3 regions of the Streptomyces sp. NPDC047117 genome follow, and region 2 is predicted to be linked to each of the others. Evidence: riboswitches for the same ligand, from Rfam matches in the RefSeq annotation. Region 2 holds a riboswitch; each other region holds the start of a gene.

Region 1 (10,132 bases), on a different contig from region 2:
ACGACGGCGAGGTCGACGGGGCCGGGGATGTCGCGGAGCGAGCGGTAGGCCGGTACGCCCTCCGGGTCCAGCGTGCTGCCGCCTTCGGGGAAGGCGTGGTTGACGGCGTACGTGTGGCCGGTGAAACCGGAGTCGAGGATGTTCCGGAGGGCGGAGCGGCCGACGCCTCCGGGGGCGCGGCCGGTGCCGAGGACGGCGACGGATCCGGGGGCGAGCAGCCGCTGTACGGAGCGGGCCTCGGCGCGGTGCTCGCGGCCGCGCATGACGGCCACGGACTGCTCGGTGGGTTCGAGGTCGAATTCGAGGCGGACGACGCCGTCTTCGAAGGTGCGCTTCTGGGTGTACCCGGCGTCCGTGAACACCTTGATCATCTTGGTGTTGGCGGGCAGCACCTCGGCGGCGAAGCGCCGGATGCCGCGTTCGCGGGCGACCGCGGCGATGTGCTCCATGAGTGCGGAGGCCACGCCGCGGCCCTGGTGGGCGTCCTGCACGAGGAAGGCGACCTCGGCCTGGTCTGCGTCGGGGCCGGTGGCGGGGCGGCCGTCGGCGTTGATGCGGTCGTACCGGACCGTGGCGATCATCTCGCCGCCCACGAAGGCGGCGAGTCCGACCCGGTCCACGTAGTCGTGGTGGGTGAAGCGGTGCACGTCGCGGTCGGAGAGCCGGGGGTAGGGCGCGAAGAAGCGGTAGTACTTCGACTCGTCGGAGACCTGCTCGTAGAAGGAGGTCAGGTGTTCCGCGTCGTCCGGGGTGATGGGGCGGATCCGGGCGGTGCCGCCGTCACGCAGCACCACGTCGGCTTCCCAGTGGGCGGGGTAGGCGGCGGCATCCGACGGCGTCTCCATGCGGACAGCGTACGACCGGCTGCGTATCGGGGGCCGGTCGAAGTGCCCCGAAGGCCGCACGGACACGACCGTACGTGCCCGGCGGCGGGACGGTGCGTACGACCGGGTCTCAGCATGCGTACAGCCGGGGCGTGACGCAGGCTTGGACTTCTAGGATCCGAGCGCTCGCCCGGGCTGGGCACACCGGACCACCGGTGCCCGCGTGAGACACTGGTCTAGACAACTTCTCCGACCCGAAGGGCAACACAATGGCTGAGCGCCGCGTCAATGTCGGATGGGCCGAGGGTCTGCACGCCCGCCCCGCCTCGATCTTCGTCCGTGCGGCCACCGCTTCCGGCGTGCCGGTCACGATCGCCAAGGGCGACGGCAACCCCGTCAACGCCGCTTCCATGCTCGCGGTCCTGGGCCTCGGCGCCCAGGGCGGCGAGGAGATCGTGCTGGCTTCGGACGCCGACGGCGCCGACGCGGCGCTGGACCGCCTGGCGAAGCTCGTCTCCGAGGGCCTCGAGGAGCTCCCGGAGACGGTCTGACCCTTCGGGCAGACCCGGCGGGCCCCACGCCGCCGGAACGGCCTCTCACGGCCCCGCCACGGACCCGCCCACGGGTCACGGGCGGGGCCGTTGCACGTCCAGCGGGAGGCCGTTCCGGGTACGGCGGGGCCGCTCCACGTCCCGGCGGGCCGGATCCCTTGCCGGCCTGCACGGAATTACCGGGCCGAGCCGCCCGCCGAGCAGAATTCGACGGCACACACGTAAAGTCGCACGCAGAATTACCCTGCCGGGCCCACACCCCCGAATTCAGGCACGCCGATCACGGCGGGCAGAATTCCCCCAGGAGTTGTATACGCCAGCACTGTTAATTCTGCACGCGCGCCATGTTTACGGACGGTTTCGCTTCCCTCACCGCGGGTGCGGGACGGCGCAGCCGGTGGGCGGGCAGCGTGCGCTCCACGTGGGCGGCGGTCAGTGCGCGGGCGCGTTCGGCGTCGCCGCGCGCCACCGCGTCCACGATCGCGCCGAGCTCCTGCCAGTAGCGGTCCACGTCTCCCGGCGAGATCCGGCCCAGGTCGACCGCGTACACCCAGTCGATCTTGCGGCGTACCTGAACGAGCAGCGCCGTCATACTGGCGCTGCCGCTCGCCTGCGCGAGCGTCCCGTGGAACCAGCCGTCCAGTTGCCGCAGGTCGTCGGGGTTGCCGTGGCGGGCTCTCGCGCGTCCCACCCCGACCAGGCCGCGCAGCACCTTCAGGTGCGCGGCGGAGCGGCGGGCCGCGGCACGGGCGGCGCCCAGGGGCTCCAGGAGGAGGCGGATGTCCAGGAGGTCGGCGGCCTCCTGCTCGGTCGGCTCGGCGACGCACGCGCCCGCGTGCCGGCGAGTGGTGACGAACCCCTCGGACTCCAGGGTGCGCAGTGCTTCGCGTACGGGGACGCGGGAGACGCCGTACCGGGAGGCGAGGAGTTCCTCGATCAGCCGGGAGCCGGGCGGGAACGCGCCGGAGACGATGTCGTCGCGAATCGCCGTGCAGACCGCATGCGCCGAAATATTTCCTCGCATCGTCCGTGCCTCCGCCGCAATCCTCCGGAAACGCCGCCGGGCGGCGCCTTTTCCGTGACTCTATGACACCGGGCCGCCTTTTCCGACAGCCGTGACGAATTCCTGGATATTTTTTGGCCGAGGAAAGGGGTGCGCGGGAACGCGGGGGCGGAAGCGCGTCCGGAGACGCCGAAGCCCCGGCCGTCGGGCCGGGGCTTCGGGTGGTACGCGGAGTGCGCCTACGGTGCGCGGTCGTCAGACGTTGACGCCGTGCGAGCGCAGGTACGCGATCGGGTCGATGTCCGAGCCGTACTCCGGGCCGGTGCGCGCCTCGAAGTGCAGGTGCGGGCCGGTGGTGTTGCCGGTGTTGCCGGACAGCGCGATCTGCTGGTTCGCGGAGACCTTCTGGCCGACCGAGACGCCGATGGACGACAGGTGGCCGTACTGGGTGTAGGTGCCGTCGTCCATCTTCAGGACGACGTTGTTGCCGTACGCGCCGCCCCAGCCGGCCTCGACGACGGTGCCGGCGCCGACGGCGTGGACGGCGGTGCCGGAGGCGGCGTGGAAGTCGATGCCGGTGTGGCTGCCGGAGGACCACAGGCCGCTGGAGGCCTTGTACGGCGTGGAGACGTAGCTGCCGGAGATCGGCGCGACGAAGCCCGAGGCGCTGAGGGTGGTGCGGGCCTCCGAGCGCGAGGCGCGGGCCTCGGTGGCCTTCTTCTTCTCGGCCTTCTTCTTGGCGGCCTCGGCGGCCTTGCGGCGCTCGTCCTGGGCCTTCTTCTTCGCGTCCTCGGCGCTCTTGACGGCCGCGTCCTCGACCTTGGCGCGGGCGGCGGCGACCTCGGCGGCCTCCTCCTGCGCGTCGGCCTGGGCGACGATGTTGTCGGCGACCCGGTCGCCGGTGTCGGCGATGGCGCGGGTGAGGCCGGTGTCGGTGGTGGCGGCCGGGTCCTCGTTCGCGGCCAGCGCCGGGGAGGCGATGGAAACGGCGACGCCGGTCGCCGCGGCTATGCCGGCGATGTTGCGGGTGGTCCGGGCAGCACGGCCGGGGCGGCGGTGCTTGCCGGTGGCACGGGTGAACGCCATGACCGGCGCACTCCTTTCCTTCCTTCTCGCCTACCGGGTTAGCTGACGGGTTCGGAGCAGGAAGGTCTCCTACGGGCGGCTCCGGGGGGAGTCGCCCGATTCACCCCAAGGGACATGTGGGTCCCCGGCTCCCCTGGCTCGCGCCGTACGGGGACTCGGCGATGACTGCCCGGCGGCCGCGGGTGCGGCGCACTTCTGTCGAACAGCCGGACCGACGCTAAACGGGACATCTCGCGATCAGCAAACAGAAACAGGAGTTTGTGCCGGACGCCACACGGCACGCGAGCAACCACCTACTGCATTCCGGACAAAAGCAGAGATCCCGGGCCGCATTGGCGACCCGGGATCCACTATGTCCTGATATGTGAGCGGCGTTGGCGGCTTTCACGCCACCCCGTGACGACACCGGTACGAGCCGTTCCGGCCCGCCCCGCCGCCGTACGGCGCGAGCGAATTCACAGCCGTTACCGCGACGGCCGGCGGCGCTCCAGCTCCGCCGCCGGCCCGCTCCGTATCAGCCCTTGACGACCGACACCTCGCCGATGCCCAGCTTCCGTACCGGCTCCGCGATCTCCGCGGCGTCGCCCACCAGAACCGTCACCAGCCGGTCCACCGGGAAGGCGCTGACCGCGGCGGCGGTCGCCTCGACCGTGCCCGTCTCGGCCATCCGCCGGTACAGCTGCGCCTGGAAGTCGTCGGGAAGCTCCTGCTCGACCTGGTCGGCGAGCGTCCCCGCGACAGCCGCCGCCGTCTCGTACTTCAGCGGCGCCACCCCGACCAGGTTCTGCACCGCCACGTCCCGCTCGGCGTCGGTCAGCCCCTCGGCGGCCAGCGTCCGCAGCACCTTCCAGAGGTCCTCCAGCGCGGGCCCCGTAGAGGCGGTGTCCACCGAGCCACTGATGGCCAGCATCGCGGCACCCGTACCGTCCGCGGAGGACCGCAGCACCTGGCCGAACGACCGCACGCCGTACGTGTAGCCCTTCTCCTCGCGCAGCACACGGTCCAGCCGGGACGTCAGGGTGCCGCCCAGGCAGTACGTGCCGAGCACCTGCGCAGGCCACACCCGGTCGTGCCGGTCGGCGCCGATCCGGCCGATCAGCAGCTGGGTCTGCACCGCACCGGGCCGGTCCACGATCACGACGCGGCCGGTGTCGTCGGCCACGATGGGCGACGCCGCCACCGGCTCCGCGGTCGAGCCCGCCCACGCCCCGAGGGTCTCCTCCAGCGCCGCGTCCAGGTCCACCCCGTCGAAGTCACCGACGACCACGGCCGTGGCCGTCCCCGGACGCACGTGCGCCTCGTAGAAGGCACGCACCGCGGCGGCGTCGATACGCGCCACCGTCTCCTCCGTGCCCTGCCGCGGCCGGGACATCCGGGCCGTGGCCGGGAACAGCTGCTTGGACAGCGCCATCGCCGCCCTGCGCCCCGGATTCGCCAGCTCGTGCGGGATCTCGTCCAGACGGTTGCGCACCAGGCGCTCGATCTCGCCGTCGGGGAAGGCCGGGGCACGCAGCGCGTCGGCCAGCAGGCCCAGCGCCTTCGTGAGGCGCGAGGCCGGCACTTCGAGGGAGACCCGGACACCGGGGTGGTCGGCGTGCGCGTCCAGCGTGGCGCCGCACCGCTCCAGCTCGGCCGCGAACTCCTCGGCGTCGTGCTTGTCGGTGCCCTCGGAGAGCGCGCGCGCCATGATGGTGGCGACACCGTCCAGGCCCGCGGGCTCGGCCTCCAGCGGCGCCACGAGGTTGATCTCGACCGCGACGACCTGCTGGCCCGGCCGGTCGGCGCGCAGCACCGTCAGGCCGTTGCCGAGCCGGCCGCGCACCGGCGCCGGGAACGCCCACGGCTTCGGCTGCCCGGCCTGCGGCTGCGGGTGGAACGTCATGGTGGGGGTCACGGCTTCGGTCACTGCGCCGCCTCCTCGGTCTCGGTGTCGTGCTGGGCGGCGGTCGCGTCGGCCTCGGTGGCCTCCACAGCGGCGGCCTCGGCGGGCCCGGTCGGCTCGTAGACCAGCACCGCACGGTTGTCCGGACGCAGCCGGGCCGCGGCGACCGCCTGCACCTCCTCGGGAGTCACCTCCAGAACGCGCTGTACGGCGCTCAGCGCGAGCTGCGGGTCACCGAACAGCACCGCGTACCGGCACAGTTCGTCCGCGCGCCCGGCGACCGTCTCCAGGCGGTCCAGCCACTCGCGCTCCAACTGGGCCTGCGCCCGCTCCATCTCCTCGGCGGTCGGGCCCTCCTCGGCGAAGCGCTTGAGCTCCTCGTCCACCGCACGCTCGATGGCGGGCACCTCCACGCCGGCCGACGTCTTCACGTCCAGCCAGCCCAGCGAGGGCGCGCCCGCCAGCCGCAGCAGCCCGAAGCCCGCCGCGACGGCGCTGCGGTCGCGGCGCACGAGGCGGTTGTACAGGCGGGAGGACTCGCCGCCACCCAGGATCGTCAACGCCACGTCCGCGGCGTCAGCCTCACGGGTGCCGTCGTGCGGCAGCCGGTACGCCGCCATGAGGGCCCGCGAAGGCACCTCCTCGTGGACGACCTCCCGCAGCTCCCGGCCCATGGTCTCGGGCAGCGAACCGTCCCGCGGCGGCTGCTTGCCGTCGTGGCCCGGGATGGAGCCGAAGTACTTCTCCGCCCAGGCCAGCGTCTGCTCGGGGTCGATGTCGCCCACGATGGACAGCACGGCGTTGTTGGGCGCGTAGTACGTACGGAAGAACTTCCGCGCGTCCTCCAGAGAGGCCGCGTCCAGATCGGCCATCGACCCGATGGGCGTGTGGTGGTACGGGTGGCCCTCCGGGTAGGCCATCGCCGTCAGCTTCTCGAACGCCGTCCCGTAAGGCACGTTGTCGTACCGCTGACGGCGCTCGTTCTTCACCACGTCGCGCTGGTTCTCCAGCGACTCCTCGTCCAGCGCGGCCAGCAGCGAACCCATCCGGTCCGCCTCCAGCCACAGGGCGAGCTCCAGCTGATGGGCCGGCATGGTCTCGAAGTAGTTCGTCCGCTCGAAACTCGTGGTGCCGTTGAGCGAACCGCCGGCGCCCTGCACCAGCTCGAAGTGACCGTTGCCCTTCACCTGCGCCGAGCCCTGGAACATCAGGTGCTCGAAGAGGTGCGCAAGGCCCGTGCGGCCCTTCACCTCGTGCCGGGAGCCGACGTCGTACCACAGGCAGACCGCCGCGACGGGGGTCAGGTGGTCCTCGGAGAGCACCACGCGCAGGCCGTTGGCCAGCCGGTGCTCGGTCGCTGTCAGGCCGCCGGACCCGGCTTGTTCTGTGGCCGTGTGACCCATGGGCATGTACGTCCCTTCGATCCGCTTGCGAGGAAGTTCTGTCACTGTATGCAAGCGCGCCGACATCTGGCGAAGTTCCCGCCCGGCACCCCGCCGCAAGGAGATTCCCCGGAACGAGGCCCGCCGCACATCCGGCTCGGACGGGCGTACGGACGGGTCGCGGTCGGCGTTGTCAGACCCGCGGGCCACAATGGTCCGCGACAGGCTCAGCCGTTGAGCACCCAGCACCGGCACCGAGCCTGCCGCCCGGCAGGACGGACACGCACGCGCGCCGCCCCGCCGGAACAGCAGACGCCCAGCCGTAAGCGAAGCCGAGTTCGAGCGAAGGAGCCGCAGCCGCGATGGCCCGCCGCAGCACGAAGACCCGACCCTCAGGGGGCACCCCCGAGCCCCAGGACTTCGAGGAGCGGATCCTCGACATCGACGTCGTCGATGAGATGCAGGGTTCCTTCCTGGAGTACGCGTATTCGGTCATCTACTCGCGCGCCCTGCCCGACGCACGCGACGGCCTCAAGCCCGTACACCGCCGCATCCTGTACCAAATGAACGAGATGGGCCTCCGCCCCGACCGCGGGTACGTCAAGTGCGCCCGCGTCGTCGGCGAGGTCATGGGTAAGCTCCACCCGCACGGCGACGCGTCCATCTACGACGCGCTGGTGCGCATGGCGCAGCCCTTCTCCATGCGGCTGCCGCTCGTCGACGGCCACGGCAACTTCGGCTCGCTCGGCAACGACGACCCGCCCGCCGCCATGCGGTACACCGAATGCCGCATGGACTCCGCCACCTCCCTGATGACGGAGTCCATCGACGAGGACACCGTCGACTTCCAGCCCAACTACGACGGCCAGGAGCAGGAACCGGTCGCCCTCCCGGCGGCCTACCCGAACCTCCTCGTCAACGGCGCCTCCGGCATCGCCGTCGGCATGGCGACGAACATGCCGCCGCACAACCTCGGCGAGGTCATCGCCGCCGCCCGGCACCTCATCAAGCACCCCAACGCCGACCTCGAGACGCTCATGAAGTACGTCCCGGGGCCGGACCTGCCCACCGGCGGCCGCATCGTCGGCCTCTCCGGCATCCGCGACGCGTACGAAAAGGGCCGCGGCTCCTTCAAGATGCGCGCCACCGCGACCGTCGAGAACGTCACCGCGCGCCGCAAGGGCCTGGTCGTCACCGAACTGCCCTTCACGGTCGGCCCCGAGAAGGTCATCTCCAAGATCAAGGACCTGGTCGGCGCCAAGAAGCTCCAGGGCATCGCCGACGTCAAGGACCTCACCGACCGCGAGCACGGCCTCCGCCTCGTCATCGAGATCAAGAACGGCTTCAACCCCGAAGCCGTCCTGGAGAGCCTCTACAAGCTCACGCCCATGGAGGAGTCCTTCGGCATCAACAACGTCGCGCTGGTCGACGGCCAGCCGCTGACGCTGGGCCTGAAGGAACTCCTGGAGGTCTACGTCGACCACCGCTTCACCGTGGTGCGCCGCCGCAGCGAGTTCCGCCGCACCAAGAAGCGCGACCGGCTGCACCTCGTCGAGGGCCTGCTCACCGCCCTCGTCGACATCGACGAGGTCATCCGCCTCATCCGCTCCAGCGAGAACAGCGCCGAGGCCAAGCAGCGCCTCATCGAGCGCTTCGGGCTGAGCGACATCCAGACGCAGTACATCCTCGACACCCCGCTGCGCCGCCTCACCAAGTTCGACCGCATCGAGCTGGAGTCCGAGCGCGACACCCTCCGCGCCGACATCGAGAAGCTGACCAAGATCCTCGACTCCGACGCCGAGCTGCGCAAGCTGGTCTCCAACGAACTGGCCGCGGTCGCCAAGAAGTACGGCACCGACCGCCGCACCGTCCTGCTGGAGTCCTCCGGCGCCACCGCCGCCGCGGTGCCCCTGGAGGTCGCCGACGACCCCTGCCGCGTCCTGCTGTCCTCCACGGGCCTCCTGGCGCGCACGTCGGGCGGCGAGGGCACCTTCGACATCGACGCCAAGCGCGCCAAGCACGACGTCATCGTCTCCGCCGTACCCGCCACCGCCCGCGCCGAGGTCGGCGCGGTCACCTCCACGGGACGGCTGCTGCGCCTGTCGGTCATCGACCTCCCCCAGCTACCGGAGACAGCCGCCGCACCCAGCCTGTCCGGCGGCGCGAAGATCTCCGAATTCCTCACCCTGGAGGACGGCGAGGAACTGATCTGCCTCACCACCCTCGACGAATCCTCACCGGGCCTGGCCCTGGGCACGGAACACGGCGTGGTGAAGAGAGTCGTACCGGACTATCCGGCCCACAAGGAGGAGTTGGAGGTCATCTCCCTCAAGGACGGTGACCGCGTCGTCGGCGCCGTCGAACTGCGCACCGGCGAGGAGGACCTCGTCTTCATCACCGACGAGGCCCAGCTGCTCCGCTACCCCGCCGCGCAGGTACGCCCGCAGGGCCGCGCCGCCGGCGGCATGGCCGGCATCAAGGTCGGCCCCGAAGCGAAGGTCATCTCCTTCACCGCCGTCGACCCGGCCGTCGACGCGGTCGTCTTCACCGTCTCCGGCTCGCACGGCACCCTGGACGACGGCGTCAGCACCGCCAAGCTCACCCCGTTCGACCAGTACCCGCGCAAGGGCCGCGCGACCGGCGGCGTCCGCTGCCAGCGCTTCCTGAAGGGCGAGGACCACCTCATCCTGGCCTGGGCCGGCGCCGCCCCGGCCCGCGCCGCGGACACCAAGGGCGCCCCGGTCCCCCTCCCCGACCCCGACCCGCGCCGCGACGGCTCGGGCTTGCCGCTGGTCAAGCCGGTGGGGGCTTTGGCTGGGCCGGTGTAGGGACGGACGGTGTAGGGACAGACGTGGGATCGTCTGGTTGAAGCCCGGCGTGGTGCGGCCTTGGGGGCGTACGACGCCGGGCTTCGGGGGTTGTTGGGGCGGTGGAGCATGGGGGGCGGCGGTCGTCCCTGCGGGGGAGCCCCGCTTTACTCGCTCTCCCCCGTCTCGTCCATCCCCTCCATCTCCTCCGTCTCCTCCGGTTCTTCGTCGGGCGCGGTGGATGGTACGTACCGCAGTACGCCCCACATCGCGTGCGGGTCGGTCTCCTCGGGGGCGGTGTCACGGCAGCCGTCCAGCTGCTTGCGCAGGTCCGGGGCGTCGATGCCGGACCCGATGAGCACCAGCTGCGTCAGCCGCTCCTCCTCCGCGTCCCACTCCCCGGGGTAGAACCGCAGGAAGCCGCCGACCGCGTGCACGGTGAACTTCTGCTCGCTCCCCTCCACCCCGAAGTGCACGAACCCCTTGATGCGGTACAGCCCGGCGGGCCGCGCGTCCAGGAACTCCATCAACCGCCGCGGATGCATCGGCTCGGCCGACGTGAACTCGACCGTCTCGTAGGCCGAGTGCAGATGCCGC
Region 2 (10,132 bases):
GAAGCCGCCCTCGTCGCCCAGGCCGGTGGCCAGGCCCTTGGCCTTCAGGACCTTCTTGAGGGTGTGGTAGACCTCGGCACCCCAGCGCAGCGCCTCGGAGAAGGACTCCGCGCCGATCGGGGCGATCATGAACTCCTGGATGTCCACGTTGGAGTCGGCGTGCGACCCGCCGTTGAGGATGTTCATCATCGGAACGGGCAGCACGTGCGCGTTCGGGCCGCCGAGGTAGCGGAACAGCGGCAGGTCGCTGGCCTCGGACGCGGCGTGCGCGACGGCCAGGGAGACGCCCAGGATCGCGTTGGCGCCCAGGGAGCCCTTGTTGTCGGTGGCGTCCAGGTCGAACATCGCCTGGTCGATGAGGCGCTGCTCGGTGGCGTCGTAGCCGACCAGCTCGGGGCCGATCTGCTCGATCACGGCGAGGACGGCCTTCTCGACGCCCTTGCCGAGGTAACGGTTCGGGTCGCCGTCACGCAGCTCGATGGCCTCGAAGGCGCCGGTGGAGGCGCCGGACGGCACGGCAGCGCGGCCGGTGCTGCCATCGTCGAGGCCGACCTCGACCTCGACCGTGGGGTTGCCTCGCGAGTCGAGGATCTCGCGAGCTACGACGACGTCGATCGACGGCACGTTGTCTCCTTCATGGGTGTCATCTGGAGTTCTGCAACACGAGCCTAACGGCCCGGGGACCGTCCGCCTGCCCCTAGCCCCTTCCGTGAGACGAAAAAGGACCCAAAGGCCCTCAATACGGGAGGTAAGAACCGGTTTTCATGGCGGACATCTCCGTCATAACAGGCACTACGCATCTGAGCGGCGGCCCGCCCGGATGCCTGCACGCAGAAGCCGCCCCGCAAACGTGAAGCCCCGCCGTGACGCGCTCGGGGGCTTCGCGTCGCGGCGGGGCGGTCACACGGGCCGGGCCGCGCGCCGATCGTGCACCGATCGGACGGCGGCCCCGGCCGGGGGCCTGTCAGGACCCGTCAGAGGCGGATCAGACCTCGAGCTTCTGGCCCGGGAAGATCAGGTCGGCGTTGTCACCGACGGTCGACTTGTTGTTCTCGTAGACCGTCTTCCAGTTCTTGCCGTGCGCCTTGGCGATCTTGCCCAGGGTGTCGCCGGACTTCACGGTGTAGTTGCCGTGGCCCTGCTTCGGGGCGGCCTTGGGCTGCACCGGCTGCGGCTTCGGGGCGGCCTGCTGCTTCGGCGCCTCCTGCTGGGGGGCGGCCTGCTGCTTGGGGGCCTCCTGCTTCGGGGCCTGCTGCTGGGCCTGGCCGGAGCCGGTGTCCACCTGCGCGGCCGGGCCACCGGAGGTCAGGCCGCCGGCACCGGCGCAGCCCCAGGCACCCGGGCCCTGCATGGCGAGCAGCTTCTCGGCGGTGGCGATCTGCTGGTCCTTGGTGGCCAGGTCGGCACGCGGCGCGTACTTGGTACCGCCCGCGGCGGCCCAGGACTGGTTGTTGAACTGCAGGCCACCGTAGTAGCCGTTACCGGTGTTGATCGACCAGTTGCCGCCGGACTCGCACTGGGCGACCTTGTCCCAGGTGGCGACCGAGGCGGCGTTGGCGGAACCGGCGGTCATCAGCGGGACGGCCACGGCGGCGCCGGCGACACCGGCGAGCGTGACGACGCGGACGGCCTTCGAGGGGCGGCGGTGCTTGCCCTTGAGCATGGTTGTTCTTCCTCACCGACGCCTGCGAGGTGAGCTGTCGGGTTCGGGCTGTGAGTGGCCCGGCCGGATGCGCTGTCCGCACACCCGGCTTCACCCCAAGCCGCCCGCTGCGTTTCCACTGCGGTGACGGCACTTACCTTGGGTCCCCCGCTCCTGCCTACGGCGCTTGCGCGACGGTTGTCCGACCGATCACCGGCAGGATTCGGCGAATGATCGGCGGGCTCGCTTGGTGCGAGCGGTGAAGAACGTAAACACACACCCCTCGGCGGTTCAAACCACTCTTTCGTAGGACAGTTGACCGTTTTCGATCATCGAAACCATCCGTTTGCGCAGGTCGAACACGGTATGGAAACAACGGACACGGCGGGCGGAAACGCTCCGGGACGAGACCCATGTCTCACTTTCCCCAATTGGGTACAACCCGGCCGCACTTATGCCGCCCGCCCCCTCCGTCACTGCCCCAGAACGAGCCGCTGACCAGGGTGGATAAGGTCCGGATCGGTCCCGATGACGCCCTCGTTGGCGTCGTACAGGCCGGTCCAGCCCCCGGCCAGCCCGCGCTCCTCGACGATCGCGGACAGGCTGTCGCCGGGCCGCACCGTGTACGTGTCGTCGCCCCCCGAGGTACCGCGGTGCGCGTCGCCGCCGCGCGAGGCGTGCCGCCCCGCGGAACGGCCGTCCTTCCCCTTGCCGTCCGCCTTCTCGTCCGCGCCGTCACCCGCCGAACCGCGGTGGCGGCCGGTACCGGGGGCCGAGGGGTCGCCGGAGGGCGCGGACGCGTCGCCGGAGGGCGTGGAAGCGTCGCCGGAGGGCGTGGAAGCGTCGCCGGAGGACCGGTCGGCGGAGTCGCCGGCGCGCTGCCCCGCGGAGTCCTCGCCGGAGCCCGCGCCGGAACCCTTGTCGGCGTCCTCGGCATCCCCGGCGCCCTTGTCCGTGGCGCCGTCGGACGGCTTGGAGGTGGCGTCGCCGGACGGCTCGGCGTCGGGCTCGTCCGCCGACGGGCTCGTGGCGTCGCCGGAGGGCTCGGCGGAGGCGTCGCCGGACGGCTGCGCCGTGTCTGCGCCGTCTTCGTCGCCCGTACCGGCAGAGGCTTCGTCGCCGGACTCCGAGGGCTGCGGGTCGGGCGTCTCCGACCCGCCCGGGTCCACGTCGGGTATCAGGCCGTCCACGTCCAGCCGGGCATTGACGGCGCAGCTGGGCCAGGCGTCCGGGCCGCGGTCGTTCAGGATCGACTCGGCGACCGCGATCTGCTGGGAGCGGCTGGCGAGGTCCGGGCGCTCGGCGTAGGACTCGCCGCCGTAGTCCCGCCACATCTGGAGGGTCAGCTGGAGCCCTCCGTAGAAGCCGTTGCCGGCGTTGGCGCTCCACATGCCGCCGCTCTCGCACATCGCGACGCGGTCCCAGGTGGCGGTGTCGGCGGCCTGCGCGCCGCCCGCCGTCAGCAGCGGCAGGGCCAGGCCTGCACCCGTGACGGAGGCCGCCACCAGGAGGGCGGGGGCCTGGCGGGGGCGGCGGTGTCTACCGTTGCCGGAGCGCATGCGAGTGCCTTTCGAGCGGCGGCTTGAGTTGTCGCACGCAAGGTAGCGGGGGCCCGGTCCGGTCTCAAGCCGGTGTAGCGGAGATCACGCGTAGATCACGCCGCTGACGCCACGTCAGTTCAGGCCCTGGTCCGCACCCTTGTCTCGTTCCGGTACCTGCGGGAATGCCCGTTCTGACGCCCCGTCCGAAGCGCCCGATTGCTCCGGTGTGAACCGCACCGGCAGGGCCCGGAGACCGCGCATGATCAGGCCGCCGCGCCACCGCAAATCGTCCGGATCCGCAGCCGCCTCCAGATCGGGCAGCCGGGCCAGCAGGGTCGCCAGCGCCGTACGGCCTTCGAGGCGGGCCAGCGGCGCGCCCAGGCAGTAGTGGATGCCGTGCCCGTACCCGAGGTGCTGGTTGTCGCGGCGCCCGAGGTCCAGCGTGTCCGGCTCCTCGAAGCGCTCCGGGTCCCGGTCCGCGGCCGCCAGCACGACCAGTACGGGGTCGCCAGCGGCGACCGTCTGCCCGCCGATGGTCAGCTCCTCCGTCGCGAACCGCCAGGTCGCCAGCTCCACCGGCCCGTCGTAGCGCAGCAGTTCCTCGACCCCGGTCGCGAGCAGTTCCTCGTCGCCCGCGGCCAGCGCGGCCTGCAGCCGCGCCCGCTGCTCGGGGTTGCGCAGCAGCGCGTACGTACCGTTCCCGATCAGGTTGACCGTCGTCTCGAACCCGGCGAAGAGCAGGATGAACGCCATCGCCGCCGCCTCGTTCTCGGTGAGGTGCTCGCCGTGGTCGGAGGCCCGGATGAGGGCCGAGATCAGATCCTCGTCCCCGGTCTCCTCGGCCGCCAGCGTCTCCCGCTTGCGGTGGATCAAGTCGGCCAGATACGCACGCATCTTCTTCACGGACCGGGCGACCCCGCCGCGCGGTCCTCCGCCGTGCCGGATCATCATCCCGGCCCAGTCCCGGAAGTCGTCCTGGTCCTCGCGCGGCACGCCCAGCAGGTCGCAGATCGCGTAGATGGGGAGCGGGAAGGCGAACTCGTGGATGAGGTCGGCCTCGCCGCGCGCCGCGAAGCCGTCGATCAGCTGGTCGGTCAGCTCCTGCACGCGCGGCGCGAACCGGGCCACGGTGCGTGGGGTGAACGCCTTGGCGACGAGGCGGCGCAGCCGGGTGTGGTCCGGCGGGTCGATGTTGAGCAGGTGCGTCATCAGGTTGGCGCTGCGCTCGCCGGGGATGCCGACCTTGCCCTTGCCGTGCGCGGCCTCGCTGTGGTGCTGCGGGTTCTTCGACAGCCGGGGGTCGGCCAGCGCCTCGCGCGCGTCGGCGTAGCGGGTGACCAGCCAGGCCTCGACGCCGCTGGGCAGCGTGGTCCTGCGCACCGGCGCGTGCTCCCGGAGCCAGGCGTACGCGGGATACGGATCGGCGGCGAACTCCCAGGTGAAGAGCTCGGGACAGGCGGGGGCGGAAGCAGTGGAGTCGTGCACCCCTTGACCGTAACCGGTTGTCCACAGGGCCCGGTCACTGTCAGTTGCGGCCGGTAGCGTTTGTGGGAGTGCGGTGGAGGTGGGGGAGGGGCTTTCGCCGTGGGGGTGGGGGGTGGGTGGGTGTGACGCCGTCCCCGGCTCGACTCCCTGTGGTTGGGGAGAGGGAGGGGTCCTGCCAGGAATCAGCTAGAGCGCCCGCTCCGCCGCCACAATCGCGTCCCGGTACGTACGTGCCGCCGCCCGCAAGGCGGTTTCCGGGTCGGTGCCCTCTTCCTGGGCCCGCGCGGCCAGCGCCAGCAGTTCGTAGCCGATGCCCTCGCCCGTGACCGGCACGTCGAGGCCGGCGGTACGGGCCCGGGAGGCCAGCTTCGCGGCCAGCGCCAGCGCCGGCTGCCCCAGCGGTACGCCGTCCGTCACCGACTCGCGCTGCTTCTCCTCGGCCTTGGTGCGCAGCCAGTGCGCCCGGACGTCCTCCGGTGTCGCGGCCTCCTCGTCGCCGAAGACGTGCGGGTGCCGGTTGATCAGCTTGTCGACGATGATGCCCGCGACGTCGTCGACGGAGAACGGCTCGTCGGGGTCGTCCTGCGCGATCCGGGAGTGGAAGACGACCTGGAGCAGTACGTCGCCCAGCTCCTCGGCCAGCGCCTCCCGGTCGCCCTCCTCGATCGCCTCGACCAGCTCGTACATCTCCTCCAGGCCGTACTTCGCCAGATCCTCGTGGGTCCGGACGCCGCTCCACGGGCAGGCGACCCGGATCCGGTCCATGACCTGTACGAGGTCCAGCAGCCGGGCGCCGGGCAGATCGTACGAACCGGGCAGCAGCTCCAGGTCGGGCATCGCCTCGCGCCCCGAACCGGCGAGGCGGGCGAGCCCGTCGGTCAGCGCGCTCTCCCCGGCGGCCGAGGTCAGCACGACGGCCGTACGGGCCCCGGTCACGCAGTAGTCGACCAGCTCGCGGGCGGTGGGCTCGGCGGTCTCGGCCGCGATGCCCGCCTCGGCGAGGTAGGGCAGCTGCGGGTGGTCGGGGTCGCCGCACAGCACGCGGTCGGCGGTGCGCAGCGTCTGCCACGCGGGCCAGGACAGCAGGCCGGGTGCGACCCGGTGGCTGGTGGTGAGCAGGACCAGGCGGCCGGTGGCGGAAGCGTTCACCCGTCGAACGTAACGCACCGCCGGGCCGGAGGCGGCGGCAGGCCGGGCCTGCCGCCCCGGTCTCAGACCTGCTGCTTCTGCTCCGTACGCACCCACGGGGTCTTCGCCTCGCCGAGCATGACCTGGCGGTCGTTCCACTTGCCGAAGCGCGGGTTCACGTCGATGCCGAGGTCGCGCGAGCTCTTGGCCAGTGCCTCGGCGAGCTTCTGCTGCCCCTGCGGCGTCTGGCGGTTCACGCCGAGCTTCTTCGCGATCCCGTCCATCAGGATCTGGTTGCGGGCCATGCCGTCGATCTCGCCCGGCGCGATGGCCTGCTGGAGCGACATCGCCTTCAGCCGCTCGGCGCCGCCGGCCCGCCGCTCGGCGGTGTTGCGCCACTTCTGTACGTCGGACCGGCTGGCCTCGACGCCGGCGTCCTTCGCGCTGCGTGCCAGCACCCGGTCGAAGATCATGCTGTTGAGCATGGTCACGCTGAGCCGTCCGGTGTTCTGGATCATCTGCGCGCCCTGCGGGGCGCCCTCCTGGGCGGTACGGACGTTCTTCACCCGCGCCTGGAGCTGCGCCACGGTGATCCGCTCGCCTCCCACGACGGCCGCGGCACCGGGGTGCGCGTCGCTGCCGCAGGCGGACAGGAGCGGGGCCGCCACGAGCGCGGCGGCGGAAACGGCGAGCGCAGTCCTACGGCGGAGCATTCGGCCTCCCGGCGAAGATCATGAACGCAGCGGGGGGCCTTCAGCACCTCGCGGGCGTATCGGTCCTGGCGTTGATCGATGGTATGGAGTCCGCGCGACGCGGACCAGCAATTCGACCAACGATTGCGGCACTTTTGTGTTTCGTACCCCGTGTCCGGCAGGTGTCCCCCGTCTACGAGGGACGCTGCGCCCCGGCGCCACCGCCCCGTTCAGCGGACGCGGGCCAGCCACTCCAGGGTGCGGCGCACCTCGGCCGGGAACGCGTGGTGCGCGCCGTGCACCCGCTCCGCGTCGTACAGCAGCCGGGCGAGCGTCTCCTGCGCCGCGCCGCGCTCGCCGAGCGCCAGCAGCAGGTGGCCGATGGAACGGCGTATCTCCAGCGGGCGTACGGGGTCCTCGGGCGCCGCTTCGAAGTGCGGCAGCAGCGTGCGGTACTCCTCCAGGGCGGCCGCGGCCTCGCCCAGCTGCTCCAGGCACTGGGCGGCCTCGAAGCGGAACTGCAGCGCCTGGCGTCCCGCGCGCGGCCCGGAGTCGCGCGCGAACTCCTCCGCCAGCAACCGTAGTTCCGGCAGCGCGCGGCGGTACTGCCCGTCGTCCATGAGCGTGGCGGCGTACTGCTTGCGCAGCGTACGGACGACCGGTGAGTGCGCGCCGTGCCGTGCGGCCGCGGCCGGCAGGATGCCGCCGAGGATGTCCACGGCCTGCGTGATCCGCCCGTGGTCGAGCAGCCGCTTGACCTCTTCGACGGCGGCGGCGACGTCCACGGTGGCGGCGCCCGGCCCGCCGGTCACGGCCGCGGGGGCGGGTACGGGTACGGGCGCCGGTCCGGAGGTGCGCGGGTCCGTGCTCACGGCCATCGGGGGCGGGACGGCGGCGGCAGCGACGGCCGGGGCGAACGGCACGGGGACGGCGATGGCGGGCGGGGCGAGCGGGTACGCCTCGGCCGGGGCCTCCGCCGCTGCCGTGCGCGGCGCCGGTACGGCTGCGCTCGGCGCCGGTACGGGCGTGACCGCCGTCGCCACGGCCGTGGCCGCCGCCCGGGGCGCGCCCGGCGGGCGGCCCGCCCGTCCCGGCCACGGTGCGTGCGGAAGCAGGAAGGGCCGGGTCGGGTCCATGGGCGCGACGGGCAGCGGCAGCCCGCCGGCCCCTTCGGTCCCGCCTCCCGCGCCCGCGCGGGGCAGGAGGGGAGCCAGCGCCTGGTACACCTCCTGCGCGTCGGCCGGGCGGTGCTCGGGGTCCTTGGCCAGCAGCCGCAGCACCAGCGCCTCCAGCTCCGCCGGGACGTCGGCCCGCAGTTGCCGCACCGGTACCGGCTGCTCGTACAGATGCCGGTGCAGCACGCCGAGCGCCGTGGAACCGGCGAACGGCACGGAACCGCTGAGCAGTTCGTGCAGCAGCACCCCGAGCGCGTACAGGTCGGTGTACGGGCCGACCGTGCCGCCCATGGCCTGCTCGGGCGCCATGTAGGCGGGGCTGCCGATGGGCGAGCCGGTGTGGGTGAGTCGGGTGGTGTCGGTGTCCAGCGCCGAGGCGATGCCGAGGTCCAGGACGGTGACGGTGCCGTCCGCCTTGACCATGACGTTCCGGGGCTTGAGGTCGCGGTGCACGATCGGTACCGCGTGCACGGACGCCAGCACCGCGCAGAGCTGGGCGGCCACGCACACCGCCCAGGTCCAGGGGTACGGGTCGTGCTCGGCGAGGTGGTCCGCCAGGTCGGCCCCCTCCACGTACTGCATGACCAGGTAGAGGTCGTCGCCGTCGCTGCCCGCGTCGTGCACGGTGACCAGGCCCGGGTGGTCGACCTGCGCGGTCACCCGGCACTCGCGCGCGAAGCGGTGGCGCAGCTCCTCGGCGTCCGGGGCGCCGGCCAGCCGGTCGGGGCGGAGCAGTTTGACGCCGACGCGGCGGTCCAGGCGGCGGTCGTAGGCGATCCAGACCTGGCCCATGCCGCCCTGGCCGAGCAGTGCGGAGAGTTCGTACCGCCCGGTGATGACTCTGCCGTTCACGGCCTCCCCTCCTCGTACGGCTCCCGACCCCCGCGGCCGTCACCCGCGGAGCCGTTACCCGGGGAGCCGTCGCTCCGCCGGAGGTAGTCGCTCAGCTCGTCCAGTTCGGCCCGCACCTGCTCGATGCGCTGCGGCCGGGCCGGAGCTGCGTGACCGGTTGCCGGAGCGGCGTATCCGGTTCCCGGGGCGGTTGCCGGAGCGGCGTATCCGGTTCCCGGGGCGGTTGCCGGAGCGGCGTATCCGGCCGGTGTGTTCGGGGCTGCCGTTGCGCCCGGGCCGCCGGGTGCTCCGTACGCAGCTGTGCCGTACGCAGGGGCTCCGTACGCAGGTGTCCCGTACGCCGGGGCCCCGTGGGCGGGGATGCCGTACGCGGGTGCGCCGTACGGGGCTGCCCCGTGCGGCTGCGTGGTCCGGCTGTGGTCGGGCGGGTACGCCGCGAGGGAGCGGGCGCGGGCGCGGATGTCGACGGCGAGGTAGTACGCGACGGCGGCGGCCATCTGAAGGAGGATCAGCACCATCGCGGCGTCCCCGCGCCAGTCGTTCTCGGGCACCGAACCGAGTACGGCGAACAGGGGCATGACCAGGCCCGCGTCCACGCCGAAGAGCCACCAGGCGACCGGCCGCCGGTGCACCAGCGCGGCGCGCAGCAGCGCCACCCAGGCGAGCATGCCGAGGCTGAGCACGGCGACGCCCACGAGGACCACCCGGAGCAGCACGGCCGTACCGAACCGGAGGGGGCGGGGCGGCGGCGGAGCCGGGGCTGGGCCGTGCATTGCTGCTCCTGGTCGGTATGGCCGTCGTGGCGGTTTTTGTCGGGGCGGGTCTTTCCGAGCGTATATACCGACACCGACACTGCCGCCGGGGTTGTACGGAACCGCATCGCGGTCCGGTCACAACCGCCGCCCGGCCGCCGGACGGAGACGCCGAGTGCCCGGAGAGCCTGCCCCGAAAACCTGCCGTGGACTCACCCCGGCGGCAGGGAACCGTCCGTCAGGCCGTCGTAGAGGCCCTGCGTCAGCCGCTCCCCCAGGCGGGCCGAGTCCCGCAGCGCTTCCTCGAAGGCGGCGAGCGCCCGGAAGCGTTCGCCGTACGCGCGCTGCTCGGCCGGGGGCAGCCGGGGCAGTTGGAGGCGGCGGACGTCGAGCCGGGTGGCGGTGGAGGCGTAGCTGCTGGCCTGGCGGTTGTTGGCGGTGCCGCGCAGGAACCCGGCCAGGAACCAGGGGTCCAGCGCGGCCGGGTCGGGCCGCAGCAGGAAGAGGTTCCGGCCGAGCGCCGCGCCTTCGGTGGCGGCGTCGGCGACCCGGGCGATGGCCCCGCCGCCCAGCACGGGCACGACGACGTCGCCCGCCCGGAGGAGGACGGGCTCCTCGGGGGCGTCGCCGGTGCCCGGTTCGGGGAGGGTGCCGGAGGGCGGCGTGCCGCCGATGACGTCGTGCTCGGTGAGCTGGACGGGGCCCTCGCCCGGCGCCGCGGTGCCGGGTCCGCCGGCCCGCAGCAGCAGCGCGCCGGCCCGGGCCAGCTCGCCGACGGTGGTCAGCGGCCAGCGCGCGGGCGCCGCCCGGCCGGCGGGTGCGGGGGCCGGGGCGAGGTCGGCCGTACGGGCGAGGGCCGCGGTCA
Region 3 (10,132 bases), on a different contig from region 2:
CAGGCGAGTGCCGCACACCTGACATTGATGCCCGTACAGTTCCTTCACCCGCCTCACGACGGAGCTATCGCGCACGATGCGCTGCACCGTTGTGATCCGCGTTTCGGGGAACTTCTCTTGGTCGGTGAAGTCAGCGAGTGCAGCCTCCACCTTCCGCTCGACGTCGGTCAGCTCTTCCCGAACGTCCGCCAGGCGATGCAGGTCAAACTGGCAGATCTGCCACCCTGACTTCCCACTGACCATGCGGAGGTCGGTGATGGCATAGAGGCCGTCGTAGGAGTAACCCGATTTCGGCGAGTACTTCGTCTTAGCCTTGTGTCCGCGAATGATGCGTACGGGGTAACCACGGTCGTAGCTACGCTTCAGAGCCGCATTGGTGCGGTGATCCCAGTCCTGGTCGGCAACCTGGTTTTTCCTGGACTGGTCTCGTCCGCCCGCGCCGGTGTAGCGGACCCAGTCCCCATGGTCTTCGTCGTCCTCGTAGCCACCATTGAGGGCGATCGCGTTCGCCACCCAGCAACCGTCTGTGTCCTTGCTGGTGGAGATGCCAGCCTGGTTGTCAGAGTGCAGGTTGGCAGCCTTAACGGCTTCCCTGTCCTCGAAACGGTCGCCCGGAAGCACGCCGTCTACATGCCCCACGAAGGTTTCATTCGCCATCGACCTATCGTGGCAACCTTCTGATCATTTTCGACCGACCTTCATTCCGAAGTGACGGTCATCACCCATACCCCTCGTCGCTACCGAAGCGTCCAGTCGTAGGGTCGGTCGAAAGATCCCATGATGTGGAGGTTGTCGTGATGGCTCGGGTTCCGGCGAGTGTGGTGGCGGCTGCTGGGCTGGTGGGGGGCTACGGGGTGGCTCGGTGGACCAAGAAGCGGCCGTTGGGTGGGGTGGCGTTGGCGGCAGCGGGGGCGGTTGCCGCGCGGGAGTGGCAGCGGAAGGGCGGGAACGGTACGGCGGCGGCCTTGAGCGGGCTGTACGTCGCGGCGTTCGCCGGGTCGCATCCGCTGGCGAAGAAGGTGGGCGCGTGGCCCTCGGTGTTCGCGGTGGCCGGGGCCGTGGCGGCGACTTCGTGGGTGGTTGTCGACCGGAAGTGAGGCGGTGGGGCGGTGAGCCACCAGGGTTGTGAGCCGGTGCGGCAGTGAGCCACTGGGGTTTTGAGCCGGAGCCACTGGGGTTTTGAGCCGGTGGGGTTGTGAGTCGGTGGGGTTCGGGCGTGGCTGAGGGTGGTGGCTTGGGTGTGCCACCGCCCTCAGCCAGTACGGAGCTCGCCGGATGGACGTTACGCCGAGGCGTCTGTCAGGAGCTTGAGGTCCTCGTTGGTGAGGCGGAGGGTGCCTAGGGCCATGAGGGACGGGAGTTGGGCTACCGTGCGGGCGCTGGCGATGGGGGCTGTGACCGTGGGCTGGGCGGCGAGCCAGGCGAGGGCGACGGTGGCCTGGTCGGCCTCGTGGCGCTCGGCGACCTGGTCGAGGGCGGCCAGGACGCGGCGGCCGCGCTCGGTGGCCAGGTGCTCGGCGGCCTTGCCGGAGCGGGCGCTGTCCACGTTCGTGCCCGGGCGGTACTTGCCGGTCAGGAAGCCCGAGGCGAGGCCGTAGTACGGCATGGCGCCCAGGCCGTGCCGGGCGGCGACGTCGCGCAGCGGGCCCTCGTACGTGTCGCGCGAGACGAGGTTGTAGTGCGGCTGGACGGCGACGTACTTGGCCAGGCCTTCGCGGGTGGAGAAGTCGAGGGACTCCTGCAGGCGCTCCGGGGAGATGTTGGAGGCGCCGATCTCGCGGATCTTGCCGGCCTTCACCAGCTCGTCGAGAGCGGAGATGATCTCGGAGACCTCGACCGACTCGTCGTCGTAGTGGGTGTAGTAGAGGTCGATGTAGTCGGTACGGAGACGGGCCAGGGAATCGTCGACTGCCGCCTTGATGTTGGCGGCGGACAGGCCCTTGCGCTCGGGGAGGGCGCCGACCTTGGTCGCGATGACGAGGTCGGAACGGTTGCCGCGGGCGGTGTGCCAGTCGCCGATGATCTTCTCGGACTCGCCGCCCTTGTTGCCGGGCACGAAGAAGGAGTACGCGTCGGCCGTGTCGATGAAGTTGCCGCCGGCCGCGGTGAACGCGTCCAGGACGGCGAAGGAGGCCGACTCATCGGCGGTCCAGCCGAAGACGTTGCCGCCGAGGGACAGCGGCGAGACGGAGAGCGAGCCGAGCGGCTTGGCGGAGGGCACCGGGCCGGGAACGGAAGCAGGAGTGGAAGTGGCCATGTTTTCGTTCAGCGGGGCGAGTGGGGGAGTTATTCCGTTGCCCGCCGACCGGTATTCCGTTGACCGGCCGGTACTGCGTCGACCGCTCGGGAGGGCTAGCGCTCGCTCAAGGGGGACGGGGCCTCCTGGACGGTCCAGCCGTTGCCGTCGGGGTCCTTGAAGAGCATGAAGGCGTTCCAGGTCTCGCCGCGCCCCTCGGTCCAGCCGTCGGCACCGAGGTGCTGGACGGGACCGACATCGACACCCCGCTGGACCAGTTCGGCACGGGCCGCCTCGATGTCCACCACGCACAGCTGGAGGCCCTGGAGCGAGCCCGGCGCCATATCCGTCTGCCCTGGGGCCGGGGGCATGCCCTGGATGAGGGCGATCGAGCAGCGGGAGCCGGGCGGGGTGAGCTGGATGATCCGTACGCCCTCGGCGACCTGCGCGTCGGTGTCGACCTTGAAGCCGCACCGGTCCGCGTAGAACTCCTTCGCCCGGTCCAGGTCGGTGACGGGGACGGTGATGACTTCGAGGGTCCACTCCACGGGGTCCGTCCTTCGGTCGGCGCGCCGTCGTACCCCGGCGGGACTTCCCACGCCGGGCGGGTCCTCCCATTCTGCGCGGACGGCATGGATTTCGCTCCCCGTACGGATAACCAGGCGTACGGGTCTACGGCTCTACGGACCTATGGGCGTACGGACGTACCAAAACCGGCGGCCCCGATGTGTGGGGCATCGGGGCCGCCGGAGAGTGCGGGTCCGCGTACGGAGGGCCGGGGACGGTCCGTGGGCACGCGGAGACCCGGCCGTCGGCCACCGCCTCTCCCCTCCTGCTGTGTGCGCCCCGCGGGGCGGGGCGCACGAGGCGGCGGCGACGGCGGACAAGTGCCCGGAACGGGCGAACGGAAGCCCGCCGGGCGAAGAATGGACCGTTTTTCGAAGCCGTCGGCCGTCGGACAACGGTCGTCGGGCATCAGCCGTCGGACCGGACCGGACCAGATCAGGAACGGACCGGATCAGAAACGGATCAGAAGCGGATCAGGCCGGGCCGGACCGGGTCGGATCAGGTCAGACCTTCAGGCCGTGGTCGCGGAGCCACGCCAGCGGGTCGATCGGGGTATCGGCACCCGGCCGGACCTCCAGGTGGAGGTGCGGGCCCGTGACGTTGCCCGTGGCGCCGACCCGGCCGATGACGTCGCCGGCGTTCACCTTGCCGGAGGTCTTCACCATCGAGGAGAGGTGGCAGTACCAGAGCTCGGTGCCGTCGTCGAGGGTGACGACGATGCGGTAGCCGTACGAACCTGCCCAGCCGGCCTGCGTGATCGTGCCGCCGTGCACCGCCTTGGCCGGAGTACCGGTCGGCGCGGCGAAGTCGAGGCCGGTGTGGTCGGCGGCCCAGCGGTCGCCGCCCTGCCCGAAGGTGGCGGTGATGGTGAACGAGGAGACCGGAAGGGTGTAGCTCTTCGCCAGCTCGGCGAGCTTGGCGGCGCGGGCCGCTTCGGCCTTCTTGCGCTCCGCCTCCTCGGCCTTGGCCTTGGCTGCCGCGTCGGCCTTCTTCTTCGCGGCCTCGGCCTGCTGCCGGCGCTCGGCGGCCTCCGCCTCGGCCTGCTCGACGGCGGCCTTCTCGGCGGCCTCGCGGGCCTCCTGGTCGGCGGAGTTCTGTGCCTGCTCGGCCTGTTCCATGATGCGGGCGCGGAGGGCGTCGCCGCCCTGGGAGTGCTCGCCCCCGGCGGCGCCGGCCGCCTGCGTGAACGGGCCGCCCTGTGCGTTCGCGGTGTCGGCCGTGTCGGCGGAGTCGTGCGAGCCCAGCTTCTCGGACACGCGCTCGGCCATGCCGCCCAGGTCGGGCATGGATATGGAGACCTGGGGCTTGCCCTGCGCGGTGGCGATGCCGCCCGCGCCGACCGCCGCCATGACGCCGACGCCCAGGACCGTGCTGCTGCGGGCGAGACCGCCGCCGCGCTGCTTGGCCACGCGGTGCCGGCCGCGTACGGGGCGTACGGACTCCTCCGTGGGGTTCCATTCCTCCCACGCCCCGTCGTGCACGCCGTCACCTGCGCCGTACTGCGCGCCGGCGCGGGCGCCGTCATGCGCGCCGCCGTACGTGCCGAAGGCCACGGCACCCGTACCGGTCATCGGACCTGTACCGGTCATGGGGCCCGCCCCGGCCATCGGACCTGTAGCGGTCATCGGACCCGTACCGCTCGCGGCGGGGAAGGCGGCCGTATCCGAGACCGCGGGGAAGGTGGCCGTGTCGGAGACCGCCGGGAAGGCCGCGGTGTCGGCGAACGCCGGTTCCGTGTGGGCCCCGGGGGCCTCGTGACCGCCCGGATACGGGTGCGGATACGAGTACGGATGCGGAGACGAATCCTGGTGCGCGTACGGGTCGTGCACCGCGCCCTCGTGCGTCGCGAACGGCTCGTACGCGGTCCGGCGGGACGGTTCGGGGGCAGGCTTGTTGGACGCCACGGGGGCGCACTCCTTTCCTTCCTTCTCGCCTACCGGGTTAGCTGACGGGTTCGGAGCAGGAAGGTCTCCTACGGGCGGCTCCGGGGGAGTCGCCCGATTCACCCCAAGGTGGTGGTTCCCCGGTTCCCTTGGCAGGTGGTGCGGTAATGAAGTGCGCTGTTGGGATTCGGCGTCGGCGCGCGTTGCCGTCTCTTGCGACGGCTGTAACGACCGCGCTCCGTTATCGGACAGTAATGGACGGGACGGCTGGATTCCAAGCGTTCCCCGGAATCCGTATGACCGCTGACCAGGACTTATGCATGCAGTCACGGCTAAATTGGGGCGAGTTGGCCGCGGATCGGAAACCCGAAGCGGACTGATCGTTTGTCAGTTGTTATGCGGAGGGGTGCGTATCGGCTACGGACAGTGAGAGCAGTAGCGTCTGATCATGGTCGTCAACAGCGCGCAGGCAGTGGCGGATCGGTACGCGGACTTCGCGTGGCAGCAGGCGCGGGGCGAGTCCGACGCCCACGAGGAGTTGACCGCCCGCATCAGCCAGGACCCGGACTTCTGCGACTTCCTGGCCGTCTCGCTGCCGCACGGCAATCAGCAGCAGCCCAACCTCCTGCTCGCCGCCGTCCGTTACCTCGACGGCCCGCACGCCGAACAGGGCCCGCGCGGCGACTTCGCGTACCGGAGCTGGCGCGAGTGGACGATCCGGCACTGGGACGACGTACGCGACGTCATGATGCGGCGGCTCGCCCGGACCGACGAGCCCGCGCGCTGCGCCACGCTGCTCCCCGTCCTCGCCCGTCTCCCCCAGCCGCTCGCGCTCCTGGAGGTCGGCGCGGCGGCCGGGCTGTGCCTGCATCCGGACCGGTACCGCTACCGGTACGACGGCGGGCCGGAGTTCGGGGCCCCGGACAGCCCGGTGGTCCTGCCCTGCCGCACGTCCCCGGGCACGCCGGTACCGGCCGCGCCGCCGCGGATCGTCTGGCGGGCCGGCCTCGGCCTCGACCCGCTCGACCTGTCCGACCCGGACGACATCCGCTGGCTCCGCGCCCTGGCCTGGCCTGGCCCGGGGAACGACACGACCCTCGGGACGAGTGCCGGTACGGGCACGGGGGACGCCTGGTCCGGCAGTACGGGGAGCAGCGCCGGTACGGGGTCCGGCGGCGATGCGGGGAGCGGCAGTCGTGCAGGGAACAGCGGCCATACGGGGAACCGTGGCGCGTCCGTAGCCGACCGGGCCCGCCGGCAGCTCGCTGCCATTGAGGCAGTTCGGAACGCGCCTCCGACGCCCCTCGTGCGCGGCGACCTTCTGCACGAGCTGCCCGCGCTGGCCGCGCAGGCGCCGCCCGAGGCGACGCTGGTCGTCTTCCACACGGGGGCGCTGACCCACCTGCCCCTGGAGCGCCGCGAGGAGTTCGTCCGGGTCGTACGGTCGCTGTTCGTGGACCGGCCCGGGCACTGGGTCTCCCAGGAGCACCACAGCGTGCTGCCGTGGCTGCCCGGCCCGCGCCCCGCCGACGCGCGCCTCCTCACGCTCGCCGTCGACGGCCGGCCCGTCGCGCTCACGGAGCAGCACGGGCGGAGCGTGCAGTGGCTCGCGGAGCCGGAGCCGGTGTAACCGGTCCCCGGCCGGCGCTCACCCCTCCGGTCTGCGGAGGGCCCACCCTGACTGCTGAGGGCCCACCCTGACTGCTGAGGGCCCACCCTGACTGCTGAGGGCTCACCCCTCCGGTCGGCGGAGCGCCAGCAGGGCCATGTCGTCCTCGGTCTCGCCCCCTGTATGCCGCGCCACGTCGTCCACGAGGCCGTCCAGCAGCGCGTCGGGGCCGGGGAACACCCGGCCGGAAAGCCGTACGGCCGGCTCGTAGAACACGCCCCTGGAGTCCCGCGCCTCGGTCACCCCGTCGGTGAAGAGCAGGAGCATCGCGCCGGGCGGGAAGGGGGACTCGTCCGCGCGGTCCGGCCAGCCCGCGACCTCGCTCAGCCCGAGGGGCAGCGCCGGGGTCCGCGGCGCCAGCTCGCTCAGCGTGCCGTCCACGCACAGCAGCAGGGGCGCCGGGTGGCCGCGGTTCAGCACCCGCAGCACCCCGCGCTCCTCGGACGGAACCTCGGCGAGGACCGCCGTGGTGAACCCCTCGAACTGGTCCAGCCCCTCGCGTCTGCTGCCCTCGCGCTGCAGCGCCCGCTCCAGCCGCCCGGCCACCGCCTCCAGCGTGGCCTCCTGCTCCGCGGCCTCCCGGAAGGCCCCGATGACGATCACGGCGGCCTCCACGGCCTCCAGCCCCTTGCCCCGTACGTCGCCGACGATCAGCCGTACGCCGTGCGGGGTGTCCTGCACGGCGTACAGGTCGCCCCCGATGCGGGCGTCCGCCTGCGCCGCTTCGTAGCGCGCCGCCACGTCGAGCCCGCTGATGCGGTCCGGCGGCAGCGGCAGCACGGCGCGCTGGGCCGCCTCCGCCACGTCCCGCACGGAGGCCAGCCGGGCGTCGCTGATCCGTACGACGCGGTTGATGCCGAGCGCGAGGACGGCCACGACCAGGACGGTCACCGCCTCGGTGTACGACTCGTAGCCGCCCGTCCGGCCGTGGAAGGCGACCACGCCGATCTCCGCCAGGACGGAGAGGGCGGCGGTGAGCGCGGTGTACCGCAGCGAGTACAGCGGCGCCGCCACCAGGGGGGCCGCCGAGAAGAAGGGCGCGGCGGTGTACCGCGTCGGCGTCAGCAGGTCGAAGGCCAGGCCGCCGATCAGGAAGATGGCGGGCAGCCAGCACACCAGCCGGCGGCCGAACCTCGGCAGCCCGTCCCGACGGGCCTGCCGCTCCCGCTCTCCCGGCATGCCCGTTCCGCCTCGCCCCATCCGCACCGGCCTCTTTCCCGCGCCGCTTCCCGTGTGCCGCTTCGCGCTCCCGTCACCACCGCCGTCCCAGGGTGACCGCCCTGGAACGGTACGGCGACCCGGCGGGGGCCGGACGGGCGACCCCTCGGAGACGGCCGGGGTCCCGGCCGGGGCCCCGCCGGCCGGTACGGCCCGTCAGCTTCTGAGCGGCCGGTACGCTCCTCAGCTTCTGAGCCGTACCGCGACGGAGTACAGCCGGGTCGCCTGGGCGGAGCGGGCGTTGTCGTCCGCGACCATGTAGAGCACCCGGTGGCCCGCGTACCGCCCGGACAGCGCGGGGCCCAGCGCCATCCCCTCGACGTTCTGCAGGACCGGGTTGGGCTGCGGCTCCTCGGTGCTGATGCCGCCCCACGGGCAGCGGGAGAGGTCGAACAGCAGCTGCTTGGGCGCGATGAGGTCGTTGTCGTGCTTGGTGACGGAGGTGTGGCCGGTGACGTCGTCGGCCGTGGTGAGGTCGACCTCGTAGACACGTATGCCGTTGCCGAGGCCGCTGATGTAGCCGCGCTCCAGGGCGAGCAGATGCGTCTCGTCCACGGCGACCAGCTCGGACAGGAAGAGCCCCTCCTCGGTCTGGTACGCGTACTGGCTCTCGGGGGTGTACGCCTTGCCCGCGGCGCCCTCGTAGCGCTCGATACGGATCTGGTGGCGGCCGTGCACGTCGTCGTCGCCCAGCAGCGGGCCCTCCATGCCCGCGAAGAGGTGCTTGCCGTCCGGGGTGACCGCGAGCGACTCCAGGCTGCGGGTGTTGTCGGCGGCGCCCTTCGGCGGCGGCTTGAAGGCATCGGGCACCGGGAGGTCGGGGCCCTTCTGCTTGCCGTCGGCGAGGCTGAAACGGCGGATCGCGGGGCCCAGCTCGGAGCTGGCCAGCACCGTCCTGCCGCCCTTCTCGACCACCAGCCCCTCGCCGTCGAACTCCGGGAATTTCGAGCGGTCCGAGCGGTAGAGGCCCTGCACTCCGGTGACCTCGGGGCGCAGCTTCTCGGGGCTGCCGAGCGCGATGCTGAAGACCTGGGCGGGCTCCCCGTCCCGCAGCGCGAGGACCTGCGGCCCCGCCGTCCCGGAGGCACCGCTCTCTCCCTCGGCGTCCTTCTTCTCGGCGCCCTTCCCCTTGCCTTGCGCGCCGCCGGTCAGCGCCAGCGCCGACAGGCCGGCCACCTCGTCGCCCAGGTACTCGTTGTGCGGCTGCTCACTGAGGCGGTCGGAGACGTCCAGCAGGGTGGCCCTGCCCTCCTTGCCGCAGCTTCCCGGGATCGTCGGGGCGGCAGCGGCGGCGGGCCGCCGCTCCGGGCCCCACCGCAGCGTCCCGGCAGTCCCGGCCGCCGCCCCGACGAGGAGCAGGGCGAGCCCGGCGGCACCGAGGACGAGCGGGCCGGGGCCGCGGCGGGCCGGGGCGGCCGCCGCGACCGGGTCGGCCGGCTGTCTGTTCCGTACGAAGGGCAGGTCGCCCACGCCGCCGTTGTCCAGCCGCTGCGGGCGGGGCAGGCGCTTGGCCGCGAGGGTCTGCCGGAGGGTGCCGTGGATCTGGTTGAGGGTCAGGTGCGGCTCACCGGCGCGGGCCGGGTCGCCGCGCTCCAGGAGGCGGATCAGCTCACCGGTGAACGCGGTGTACGCGGCGTCGCCCTTCGCCTCCGCCTTGAGGTTCTCCGTGGTCGAGGTGAGGACGTACGAGCCCTCGATGGCGACCAGGTCCTCGCCGGGGACCGTGGTGCCGTCGGCGGCCATCACGCCGTTCGCCGCACGGCCGCTGTAACAGCAGTCCAGCACCACGATCCGGCGGCGCACCGAGCCCTTGGCGTCCTCCATGAGGTCGCGCAGTACGCGGTACCCCAGGGCGGTCTCGCGGCGGCCGCGCCGGGAGGCGGGGGTCGCCAGGTACAGGTCGTTGTCGCGGGCGTCCAGCAGGCCGTGGCCCGCGTAGTACACGAGCAGGGTGTCGGTGGCCTCGTCGACCGCACGGACGATCGGGTCCGTCATCCGGCCCTGCGAATCGGGGTTGGACACGACGTGCACCCGCTTGTGCGGCACGCCCCACACGTCCGGGTCGGTGAGCAGCTCACGCAGCTTGATGAGGTTGTGGCGGACGGCCGGAAGGTCCTCCAGATGCTCGTACGACCCGACGCCGATGAGCACGCAGGCGGACTTCGCGGGGTCCAGCGGCCGGCCTGCCGCCGGCGCGGCCGGAGCCGGCTGCTGCCCGGCCCCCGACTCCTCCGGCTCCCCCGAGGCCGGCGCGGTCATGCCGCGTCCTCCCGCCCCAGCCGGGCCAGCGCCCGCCGTACGGTCTCCTCGTCGCGCAGCTCGGCGCCCGTGAGCGTGACCTTGGTGCCGTCCCGCTCGAAGGTGACCGAGGAGCGCGGGCGGTGCGCCTCCCACCAGGCCGCGACCGCCAGCGCGAGGCTGCCCCAGCCGGCGCCGTGCTCGACCAGCAGCCGCATGACCTCGAAGGCGCCGCCCATCTCCCCCGGCGCCGGGTCCTCGCCCACGTCCCGCACGGTGACGCCGGCGGCCCGCAGCTCCGGCCCGCCGTCCCGCAGCCAC

Evidence for each region. A riboswitch is a leader RNA that binds a small molecule or an ion and turns the genes downstream of it on or off. The one in region 2 is predicted to bind cyclic di-AMP.
Region 1: linked by a shared signal. The riboswitch ahead of ABZ840_RS26690 (M23 family metallopeptidase) and the one ahead of ABZ840_RS36295 (transglycosylase family protein) in region 2 are both predicted to bind cyclic di-AMP.
Region 3: linked by a shared signal. The riboswitch ahead of ABZ840_RS05845 (M23 family metallopeptidase) and the one ahead of ABZ840_RS36295 (transglycosylase family protein) in region 2 are both predicted to bind cyclic di-AMP.

The regions. Positions count from the first base shown of each region.
Region 1 covers NZ_JBEYUN010000015.1:77,830-87,961, forward strand. Annotated here, with positions in the region: gene ABZ840_RS26675 (GNAT family N-acetyltransferase) at 1-845, opposite strand, end outside; gene ABZ840_RS26680 (HPr family phosphocarrier protein) at 1,094-1,375, shown strand; gene ABZ840_RS26685 (GntR family transcriptional regulator) at 1,701-2,399, opposite strand; gene ABZ840_RS26690 (M23 family metallopeptidase) at 2,634-3,464, opposite strand; cyclic di-AMP (ydaO/yuaA leader) riboswitch at 3,477-3,635, opposite strand; gene ABZ840_RS26695 (pitrilysin family protein) at 3,979-5,346, opposite strand; gene ABZ840_RS26700 (pitrilysin family protein) at 5,367-6,749, opposite strand; gene ABZ840_RS26705 (DNA topoisomerase IV subunit A) at 7,091-9,556, shown strand; gene ABZ840_RS26710 (CobW family GTP-binding protein) at 9,703-10,132, opposite strand, start outside.
Region 2 covers NZ_JBEYUN010000033.1:25,722-35,853, reverse strand. Annotated here, with positions in the region: gene eno (phosphopyruvate hydratase) at 1-624, opposite strand, end outside; gene ABZ840_RS36295 (transglycosylase family protein) at 986-1,663, opposite strand; cyclic di-AMP (ydaO/yuaA leader) riboswitch at 1,668-1,881, opposite strand; gene ABZ840_RS36290 (transglycosylase family protein) at 2,116-3,201, opposite strand; gene ABZ840_RS36285 (cytochrome P450) at 3,316-4,668, opposite strand; gene ABZ840_RS36280 (nucleoside triphosphate pyrophosphohydrolase) at 4,855-5,817, opposite strand; gene ABZ840_RS36275 (SurA N-terminal domain-containing protein) at 5,880-6,509, opposite strand; gene ABZ840_RS36270 (protein kinase) at 6,719-8,515, opposite strand; gene ABZ840_RS36265 (hypothetical protein) at 8,512-9,288, opposite strand; gene ABZ840_RS36260 (N-6 DNA methylase) at 9,480-10,132, opposite strand, start outside.
Region 3 covers NZ_JBEYUN010000002.1:612,063-622,194, reverse strand. Annotated here, with positions in the region: gene ABZ840_RS05865 (YDG/SRA domain-containing protein) at 1-657, opposite strand, end outside; gene ABZ840_RS05860 (hypothetical protein) at 798-1,097, shown strand; gene ABZ840_RS05855 (aldo/keto reductase) at 1,283-2,257, opposite strand; gene ABZ840_RS05850 (VOC family protein) at 2,353-2,784, opposite strand; gene ABZ840_RS05845 (M23 family metallopeptidase) at 3,307-4,428, opposite strand; cyclic di-AMP (ydaO/yuaA leader) riboswitch at 4,719-4,889, opposite strand; gene ABZ840_RS05840 (DUF2332 domain-containing protein) at 5,135-6,316, shown strand; gene ABZ840_RS05835 (PP2C family protein-serine/threonine phosphatase) at 6,419-7,534, opposite strand; gene ABZ840_RS05830 (esterase-like activity of phytase family protein) at 7,757-9,832, opposite strand; gene ABZ840_RS05825 (hypothetical protein) at 9,829-10,132, opposite strand, start outside.